DNA from 3 places in the Allobosea sp. GW823-FHT01F03 genome. Region 3 is predicted to be linked to each of the others. Evidence: riboswitches for the same ligand, from Rfam matches in the RefSeq annotation. Region 3 holds a riboswitch; each other region holds the start of a gene.
What was found. Region 3 has a riboswitch for cobalamin ahead of AC3RCC_RS18090 (ABC transporter substrate-binding protein). Riboswitches for the same ligand answer to the same signal wherever they lie in the genome.
Positions count from the first base shown of each region.

Region 1: another riboswitch for cobalamin. It lies ahead of AC3RCC_RS24820 (CbtB domain-containing protein); the one in region 3 lies ahead of AC3RCC_RS18090 (ABC transporter substrate-binding protein).
Region 2: another riboswitch for cobalamin. It lies ahead of AC3RCC_RS03565 (TonB-dependent receptor plug domain-containing protein); the one in region 3 lies ahead of AC3RCC_RS18090 (ABC transporter substrate-binding protein).

Region 1 covers NZ_CM179505.1:5,192,772-5,196,033, reverse strand. Annotated here, with positions in the region: gene cobW (cobalamin biosynthesis protein CobW) at 1-206, opposite strand, end outside; gene AC3RCC_RS24830 (DUF1636 family protein) at 203-628, opposite strand; gene AC3RCC_RS24825 (CbtA family protein) at 677-1,420, opposite strand; gene AC3RCC_RS24820 (CbtB domain-containing protein) at 1,433-1,606, opposite strand; cobalamin riboswitch at 1,645-1,824, opposite strand; gene cobU (bifunctional adenosylcobinamide kinase/adenosylcobinamide-phosphate guanylyltransferase) at 1,948-2,460, shown strand; gene cobO (cob(I)yrinic acid a,c-diamide adenosyltransferase) at 2,474-3,085, shown strand; gene cbiB (adenosylcobinamide-phosphate synthase CbiB) at 3,093-3,262, opposite strand, start outside.
Region 2 covers NZ_CM179505.1:758,830-762,091, reverse strand. Annotated here, with positions in the region: gene blh (bifunctional sulfur transferase/dioxygenase Blh) at 1-835, opposite strand, end outside; cobalamin riboswitch at 964-1,163, shown strand; gene AC3RCC_RS03565 (TonB-dependent receptor plug domain-containing protein) at 1,287-3,233, shown strand.
Region 3 covers NZ_CM179505.1:3,765,520-3,768,781, reverse strand. Annotated here, with positions in the region: gene AC3RCC_RS18095 (FecCD family ABC transporter permease) at 1-377, opposite strand, end outside; gene AC3RCC_RS18090 (ABC transporter substrate-binding protein) at 374-1,390, opposite strand; cobalamin riboswitch at 1,666-1,877, opposite strand; gene AC3RCC_RS18085 (LysR family transcriptional regulator) at 1,897-2,805, opposite strand; gene AC3RCC_RS18080 (NAD(P)/FAD-dependent oxidoreductase) at 2,966-3,262, shown strand, end outside.

The DNA.
Region 1 (3,262 bases), 1.4 Mb from region 3:
TCCTCCGAGCAGCCCTCGATGCCGCAGCCGGCGATGAAGGAGCCGTCGAAGCCGAGATCGCCGAATTCGTTGACCAGCACGGCGAGGCGCTTGCCGCCGGCATTCTCGAGCAGATGCCGGACGAGGGTCGTCTTCCCGGCGCCGAGGAAGCCGGTGATGATCGTGCACGGCACCTTGCCGAGCGTGGGGTTCTGGGGAGCGTTCATTGATCAGATCCTTGCTGGCGCGGCAGCGGAGGCACGCGCGCGACCACGCCCTTGCGGAACGAGGCGGGTCTTTCTTTCCAGGGAACGATGCCGTTGGCGCTGGCGGCAAAGCTCTGCGCCGCGCCGACGATCTCGTCGAGATGGCTGTCGGTGTCGAGGTCACCGATTAGATAGGTCCACTTGCCGTCGGCGGCGAGCGCGATGGTGCAGGGCCGCTTGCAGACGGCGAGGCATTCGACCTCGACGACGGCGACGCGGCTGCCGGCAAGGCGCGCGGCCAGGGCCGATGCGAGCTCGACGCCCGGCCGGTCATAGCCGTCAGGCAGATCGTCGCGCTGGCGCCGGCAGGCTGTGCAGACATGGATGGTGCAGCCCGGCTCCAGCCGGGCGATGGTCGCGAGGGCGAGATCGCCTTCGAGCATGAGACTGCTTCCTTGGACTGGCGCGGCCGTTTCCGGCCGCGCGAGGCGTCAGGCCGCCGCCGTGGCGGCGCTGCGGCGCGTGGCCCAGGGCCAGAGCACGCCGACGGCGAAGCCGGTGGCGAGCCAGAGCGCGGCCTGGATGGCGAGCGAGAGCGCCGCGAAATGCGCCGCGATCTCGGCGGGGACCCGGCTTTCCGGAGCGACCGGGTGCGGCGCGCCGATCAGATGCGGCAGCAGCAAAGCGAGCACGGCGAGCGCCCTTGCCCAGGAGGACTCGACCCGCAGGAAGACGAAGAGCGCGCCCGCGGTGACGGCTGCGGTCATCAGCCACCAGAGCTGCCGGTGCTGTAGCTCCGCCGCGGCTGCGCCCGGCAGTTCCGGCGCCAGCCCCATAGCCGGGGCGAGCCCGAAGGCGAGGAACCCGCAGACCGCCCAGGCCAGGGCCCGGCGCTCGTCGATCCGCTCGTTCGCCGCGATCATGCCGGCGAGCAACAGGGCGGCGAAGCCGATCGCGGTGCCGATCGTCACCAGGCTGGTGAAGGCGGTGCGCTGGAAACCGTCCTGCGGCTTCCATTCATGCTCGTCCCCATGCGCGGCCGGGCCGTGCGCGAGGTGGATGCGGGCTTCGCCGGTGAAGGCCGCCTGCATCGGTGCGGGCTGCGCGCGCAGCGCCGCCTCATAGGTCTCGGCCTTGAGGATGAGCGGCGTCGTGGTGACGTGCTGGAGCGCCGATATCAGCAGCCCAGCCAGAAGCCCGGCCAGAAGACTGACCGTGAGAACACGCGTGACCATTTGGCTTCCCCGTCAGTGGCAGGGGAAGGCGAGGCCGTGGCGGGCGTCATGCGCCGCATTGTGGACATTCGCGGAGGCCGCGAAGCCGACGGTGTAGACCAGCACGAAGCCGAGGATCAGCGCCGCGGCGACGGCTTTCGCACGCTCGGAGACGCTGGCCTGGCTGGAGACGGTAGCCGTATTCATCTTGGTTCACTTCCTGGCCACCCCACCGGCAGCCTGTTGGACGACATCGAAAGACGGCAGGTCTCCTGGCTCACGGCTTGGTGTCCTGCTCCGCCTTCCCGGGAAACCCAGTGGCCGATGGCGCAGGACGCGCCGCTTACAGTTGCGGGGGCAGCCGCGGCATCGCACCGCGTTCCCTTTTCACCTCGTCGCCGAGGCACCGTCGGGGATGATCATTAGCCATCCGGCGGGCGCTGTGCAATGCACTCACGTCATTCTCGGCCGGAAGCGTAGCGCAGAGCCGAGAATCTCCTGAAAGAGATGCTCGGCTCTGCGCCCGAGCATGACGCGGAGACCAAGACATGACCGTTCCCCCGCTCACCCTCGTCCTCGGTGGCGCCCGTTCCGGCAAGAGCCGCCATGCCGAGACGCTGATCGAAGCCCTGCCGGCTCCCTGGATCTACATCGCCACCGCCCAGGCCTATGACGAGGAGATGCGCGCGCGGATTGCCGAGCACCGGGCCCGCCGCTCGCCGGACTGGCGGACGATCGACGCGCCGATGGCGCTGCCCGAGGCTCTGCGTGCCGTTCCGCCCGGGCGGCCGGTGCTGGTCGACTGCCTGACGCTCTGGCTGACCAATCTCATCCTGGCCGAGCGCGATATCGCCATCGCCACAGGTGATTTGATGCTCGCCTGCCGCGAGGCGCAGGGGCCGATCGTGCTGGTTTCGAACGAGGTCGGCCTCGGCATCGTGCCGGAGAATGCGCTCGCCCGCCGCTTCCGCGACGAGGCCGGGCGGCTGCACCAGCGCCTTGCGAGTCAGGCGGAGCGCGTGGTCTTCATGGTCGCCGGTCTGCCGATGCAGGTGAAATAGCAGGGACGAAGCGATGACGATCGATGACGGTGGGGCCGCCCGCCACAAGGCGAAGATGGAGAAGCGCAAGGCGGTCCAGGACGCCGAGGTCGCCGGCAAGACGCTCGAGAAGGGGCTGTTGATCGTCAACACCGGACCCGGCAAGGGCAAGTCGACCGCCGCCTTCGGCCTGATCCTGCGGGCGCTTGGCCATGGCTGGCGCATCGGCGTCGTGCAGTTCATCAAGGGCGCCTGGTCGACCGGCGAACGCAAGGCGCTGGAGGCCTTCGGCGATCAGATCTCCTGGCATTCGATGGGCGAGGGCTTCACCTGGGAGACGCAGGACAAGGCCCGCGACATCGCCGCCGCGACCCGCGCCTTCGAGAAGGCGAAGGAGCTGATGGCCGACGAGAGCATCCGGCTCCTGGTCCTGGACGAGCTCAACATCGCCCTGCGCTACGACTATCTGCCGCTCGCCGAGGTCGTGGCGGTCTTGCAGGCGCGCCGGCCCGATCTCCACATCGTCGTCACCGGCCGCAACGCCAAGCCGGAGTTGATCGAGGCCGCCGATCTCGTCACCGAGATGACGTTGGTGAAGCACCATTTCGCCGCCGGCGTGAAGGCCCAGGAGGGGATCGAGTTCTGAGCGTCGCTCAGCCAGCCAGCACTGCGAGGCTGCCGAGCCCCGCCAGCCCCCACAGGATCAGGCAGGCTTTCCGGTAGAGCCCGAGCGCCCGCCGGATGTCGGCTGCCTTCGCCTCGGCCCGTCCGTCGCCCATCCAGCCATCCTCGACCCTGACCGCGCCATAGACGCGCGGCCCGG
Region 2 (3,262 bases), 2.7 Mb from region 3:
ACGCCTCGAGCGATCCGAGCCTGAAGCGTTCACCCGCCGCGAAGACCTTGTCCCATTGCGAGGCGTCGGCCGGAAAATCCGGCCAGTTGTAGAAATCCTTCCACAGACGCTGAACCGCGACGACCTCGGCGCCGATCGCCGTCGGCGCGCCGGTCTTCGCCTTGAGATAGGCGGCCGCCGAGAAATGATCGGCATGCGGATGGGTGTCGAGAATCCACTCGACGGTGAGGCCCTGCTGCGCGACATAGGCGAGGATGGCATCGGCACTGACGGTCGCGGTCGCGCCCGATTTCTCGTCGAAATCGAGCACGGGATCGATGATCGCACAGCGCGCCGTCGCCGGGTCTGCGACGACATATTGCACGCTGCCGCTGCGCAGCTCGTAAAAGCCCTTGACCTGCGGACTGCGGGCGCTCTCGCGGTCGAGCCAGGCTTTTGCGCCGGCAAGATCGAAGCCGAAGCGCGCTCCGAAACCCTGCACCTCCTCGGCCCTCATCCGTCCGCCCAGGACCTCGCCCAGCACATGCAGGGTCAAGGAGCGCGTGCCGCCCTTGCAATGCGCCAGCACCGGCCCCGGCGCCGCGGCGAGCGCCGCCTGGAAGGCCTCGACATCGGCCCGGGTGATGGTCGTCCCGGTCACCGGTACGAAGCTGTAGGCCAGGCACGCCTCGGTGGCCGCCTGCCTTTCGGCGGCCGAATCTGGCTGGCCCGGCTCCTCGCCATCGGGACGGTCGTTGACGATGGCCTTGAAACCCCGCGCGGCGAGGGACTTGAAGTCGACGAGGGAGGGCTGCCCAGCGACCGCAAGCCTCTCGGATATCTCGACGATTTTCATAGCGGCTCCTGTGGCTCGAAATTCAATATACATTTTCATATAATATATAATGATAACTTGCAACCCCTTCGTCGCGCCACGCGACCCCTCCCCACTCTCATCGCGCGTTGACGCCGCCTCATTCCCGCCCTACTCGTAAACGCGACGGTTCCCTCACGGGATCAAAAGGGAACGCAGTGCGGGTGGCTCGCCACCCCATGCTGCGGCTGCCCCCGCAACTGTAAGCGGCGAGCCTTTCGCCATACGCCACTGGGGCCTCGGCCCTGGGAAGGCGGTGAGAAGGCGCTGACCCGCGAGCCAGGAGACCTGCCGTCAGTCGTGGTCACACGCGAACACGTTCGGACGGGGTGTTTCGATCGCTGGTTCACTTGCGCGCTACCCTTTTCGGGTGCGGGCGGGAGATCGCGTTCGCGGTGACGTGCCACAACGTTGACCGCCCGAGGTTTCTTCCGTGCTCCCCTTCCCCCAGACCGCCCTGCGCGGCCCCCTGCCGTTCGCCTTCCTGCTGCTCGCCGGCACCTCGTTGAACCCCCTTGCCGCCAGGGCCCAGTCGGGACCTGAAACGATCCGGCTCGACGAGGTCGTGGTCAGCGCCACCGGCACGCCGACCCCGGCACGCGAGGTCGCAAGCTCCGTCACCGTCATCACCGCCGACCAGATCCAGCGCGAGCAGCGCCGGACGCTGCCGCAGGCGCTCGCCGCCGTGCCGGGCCTCAACATCGTCCAGATCGGCGGCCCTGGCGGTCAGACCTCGGTGTTCATGCGCGGCACCAATTCGAACCACGTCAAGGTGCTGATCGACGGCATCGAGGCCAACGACCCGTCGACGCCGAACCGGTCCTTCGATTTCGGCTCGATGCTGACCGACGACGTCGAGCGTATCGAGGTACTGCGCGGGCCGCAGAGCGGCCTCTACGGCGCCAACGCGATCGGCGGCGTGATCTCGATCGTCACCAGGCGCGGCGAAGGGCCGCCAAAGGCGACCGCGCGCGTCGAGGCCGGCTCGCACGGCACCTTCAACCAGGCCGCAGGCTTCAGCGGCGGCGACGACCGTTTCAACTACGCCTTCAACGTCTCCCATATGCGCTCGGACTCGACCGATTCCGTGCCGCCGAACCTGATCCCGCCGGGCGTGCGCGTGAAGCCCAATGCCTATGACGCCTATAGCTACTCCAGCCGCCTCGGCTTCGCCTTGACCGACACGCTCAGCGTCAACTGGGTCGGCCGCTATACCGACGGGCAGTTCCGCTCGACCTATGACAGCGGCTTCCCCAGTCGGCCGACATCCTACCGATCGCTTTCGAACTACGCCCAGGCCTTCACCCGCGGCGAGGTGGTCTGGGATCCGCTGGGAGGTCGCTTTGTGAACCGCTTCGGCGTGTCCTACTCGAACCAGGATCGCTCCTACCGCTCCCCCGACGCATTCGGGGCCCTCGGCCTGCCGACGGAGAATCTGGGTGAGCGGACCAAGCTCGATTGGCGGGGCGATCTCGAACTCGCCAAGGGGCACATGCTGATCGGCGGCCTCTCCTATGAGCGCGAGCGGCTGGACACCCCCAGCCTCACGGCCTCGAACGGCAGCAAGGCGGCCTATCTCGAATATCAGGGCAATGTCGCCGACCGCTTCTTCCTGGCCGCCAACATCCGTCACGACCACGATGACAGCTATGGTGGCCACACCACCTACCGGATCGCGCCAGCCTACATCGTTCCAGGGACCGAGACCAAGCTGAAGGCGAGCTATGGCACCGGTTTCAAGGCGCCGACGCTCGCCGAACTCTTCATCGACTACCGGCCGGGCTTCAACTTCTTCGGCAACCCGAATCTCAAGCCGGAGGAAAGCCGTGGCTGGGACGTCGGCTTCGAGCAGCCGCTTCTGGACCGGCGCGTTCAGTTCGGTGCGACCTGGTTCCAGAACGACATTCAGAACCTGATCGCGACCAACGCGGCGCGCAACTCCTACGCCAATATCGGAAAGGCCGAGACGAAGGGCGTCGAGTCCTTCGCCGCGCTGCAGATCTCCGAGCAGTTGCGTGTCAGGGCCGACTACACCTTCACGCTCGCCAAGGATGAGGTCGCGCGACAGGAACTGCTGCGTCGGCCGCGTCACAAGGCAAGCGGCACAGTCACCTGGACCCCGATGGATAAGCTCAGCCTCTCGGCGACGCTGATCTATGTCGGTCCCTGGGTCGACGGGAACCGGGACTTTTCGGTGCCTCGCCTGAAGGCCAAGGGCGCGACGCTGGTCAACCTCGCCGCCGAGTACAAGGCCACCGACAAGGTCACGGTCTTCGGACGCGTCGACAACCTGTTCGACAAGCGCTGGGAGAATCCCGTCGGCTTCCTCGTGCCCGGCTTCGGCGCCTTCGGTGGCGTCAAGGTCGCGTTCGGCGGATGATGGCGGAGCGCCGCTCAAAATGCGCCCTC
Region 3 (3,262 bases):
CCGCCGAAGCCGAGGATCATTACCGCAACCGCGCCGGTCGAGGCGCCGGCCGAGATGCCGAGAATATAGGGCTCGGCCAGAGGGTTGCGCAGCAGCGCCTGCAGGATAGCGCCCGACAGCGCCAGTGCCCCGCCGCACAGCCCCGCCAGCAGCGCCCGGCTCAGCCGGTAGTCGAAGATCACGCCCTGCTGGATGGCACTGACCGGGTAGCCCAGATCAAACAAGCCGTTGCCGAGCGCCTGGAAGGCGGTCGGCAACGGAATCCGCATCTCTCCGATCGTCACCGCAAGCGCGATGGCGAAGACCAGCGCGGCCAGCGCTGCGAACGCGATGCCGATCCGCGCCGGCCAGTTCGGCTGGACGGGGTGGTGGCTCACCGCGCCAGGCCGAAGCGCTCGATGCCGCGTGCCAGCGCCTCGATGCCGTCGACGGTGTCGAGCCCGGCGCGCGTCGCGCCGACATCCATCACCACGATCCTGTCCTGCTTGACGGCATCGAGCTTGCTCGCCACCGGGTCGGTCTTGAGGAAGTTGAGCTTGAGATCGATATCGTCGGCGGGGAAGCGCCGACGATCCATCTTGACGACGACGATCACGGCGGGGTTCGCGGCGGCGATGCTCTCCCAGCCGACCAGCGGCCATTCCTCATTGGTGGTGATGACGTTGCGGGCGCCGAGCTTCGACAGGATATAGGCCGGCACGCCGTTCTTGCCTGCGATGAAGGCGTCGCCCTTGATGTCCTTGCTGGAGAACCAGACGGCGACGGGCACGTCCCGTGCCTTCAGTCCGGCGACCGACTGCACCGCCTTCTCCTCGCGCGCTTTCAGCTCGGCGACCAGGGCCTCGGCACGGTCGGAAACGTCGAAGATCTGGCCGAATTCGCGGATGTTCTGGTAGACCAGTTCCATGCCGAACATCTTGGTCCGCACGCCGTCGCCGGGGCCGGAATTGTCCTTGCCGACGCAATCGGTCGGCGAGACATAGGTCGGTACCTTGACCTTGGCGAACTGGTCGCGCTTCCCGACGATGCCGTTCGGCCCGATATGCCATTCGAACATCGCGGTGACGAGATCGGGTTCCTGGGCGACGACCGCCTCGAAGCTCGGATCATTGTCGGCGAGCCGCTTCACCTTGGCATTCACGGCTTCATAGGGCTTGGCGACCGGGCTGAACCAGACGGAGGTGCCGACGACGCGGTCGCCCAGGCCGAGCGCATAGAGGATCTCGGTCTGCGTCTGGCCGACGGCGACCACACGCTTTGGCGCCTGGCTGAAGGTGACGGTCTCCCTGCAGTTCTCCAGCGTCAGCGGGTACCGCGTCGGTGCCGCCTGTGCGGCCGTGGCGAGACACAGGCCGGCGGCCAGGGCGAGCGGGAGGCGGAAGGCGCGCATGGGACCCTTCGAAGGCAGGAGAGAGCGGACGGCGCCGGGGAGTGAGCCCGCCGGGTGTGGCGTGGGTTGATATGTAATGTTATAACAAAACTGATAGAGGTCTGCGCCGTGGCCTGTCAAGCTGGCGCGGGAAAAGGCGCCGGCGGCGCTGTTGGAGATGGGCATCTGGATTCATCGCTCCCCGAGATGAAGGCGGGAAGCAGGCGATTGCGACGGAGCGGCGGGATCCTCGTCCCGCGCCTGCCAGCAACCCTCCGGAGCACCCCGCCCGAAAGACCTTTCCGACGATCAGGGCAGGTCTCCTGGCTCGCGGGTCGATGCTGGTTCCGCCCGGCCTTCCCGGCGCGCGAGCGCCAGTGGACGATGGGTGGAGAGCTCGCCGCTTACAGTTGCGGGGGCAGCCTCGGCCTCGGCGCGGTGCGCCTCACCGAATTCCCTCTTAGCTCCAGGGCGTGACGCCTGGAGAACCATGATCGGCTGCGACCATAGATCGGCGCGAAGCGGCGTCAAGCGGTCGGAAGCTGCGGGCCGGACGCCGTCTGCATCAGGTTGCCGCAGAGCTGGCGAAGCGTCACGACATAAGGGTTGCGGGCGAGGAAGCTCGCTTCGCCGAAATAGATCGGGATCTCCGGCAGCTCGGCGATTTCGAGTCCGGCGATGCTGGTCTCGTTGCCGTCGAGGCACCAGGCCGGGATGATCGCGAAGCCGATCCCTGCCTCGACGCAGCGCTTCACGCTCGAGCTGCCGGAGGTCGAGATCGCGATCTCCATCTCCGAGCCGTCCGGGCGCAGATAGTCGATGGCGAGGTTGCGCAGCAGCTGGCCGGGCTCATAGGTCACGAAGGGGCGCCCCTGCGCCCATTCCCGGATCGCGCCCGGCGCCGGCGCCGCGCCCCAGGCGGTGGGGAAGACCAGCGCCGGCCGATAGGTGCAGACCAGATGCTGCGGCACGTTCGGGTCACCGAAATAGCGTTCGGTGATGCACAGATCGAGGCTGCCATCCTTGATCATCTCGGGCAGGGAGGTGTCGCGCTCATAGGCGAGGATTTCGACCTGCGGGAAGAGCTCGCGGAAGCGCGCCAGGATCGGCGGCAGCAGATAGTAGAAGATCGCCTGCGGCAGGCCGATGCGCAGCACCGGCCGCTCCTTGTCGAGCGTGCGGTCGAGCCTCGCCAGCACCGTGTCGAGCTCCGGCAGCAGCAGCTTGTAGAGGCTGCGCCCGCGCGGCGTCAGCGTCACCGTCTTGGCGCCCTGCTCGGAGAGGACGAGGCGCTCCTCGAGCACCTGTTCGAGCCGGCGGACATGGTTGGCGGCCGACTGGTAGCTCATCCCCAGCTTGCGCGCCGCTGCCGAATAGGAGCCGTCGCGTGCGACGATGAAGAAGGTCTGGATCAGCGTCAGATTGGCTTCGCGCATGGTTCGTTCCGCGGCGGGGAGCCTCACTCTTAGCCATAGGCGGTGACCTTCCGCCACTTTCAAACAATGGCGCAAGTCGCGGCGGATCATTTGGATCGACCCGGAAGGCGAAGCGACCGAGGGTCGCGCATCGCTTTCAAGGACGCCCCCGTCGCTTCGCATGGCCCGCTCTCCTTCCCTTCATGTCGCCGTGATCGGCGCCGGAATCGTCGGCGCCGCCGCCGCGCATTTCCTGGCGGCGGCCGGGGCGCGGGTCACGCTGCTCGATGCTTCGGGACCGGCGGCCGGCGCGACCGGCGCTTCGGACGGCGCGGTCTCGGTCGCGAGCAAGAAGCCCGGCCCGATGATGGACCTCGCCCGCCATGCCCGCGCCTTCTACGGAAGCTGCGAGGCCGACGGTTTGCTGCGCGGCCTGTTCCATCGCCGCTCGACTTTCCTCGTTGCCCGCACCCGACTC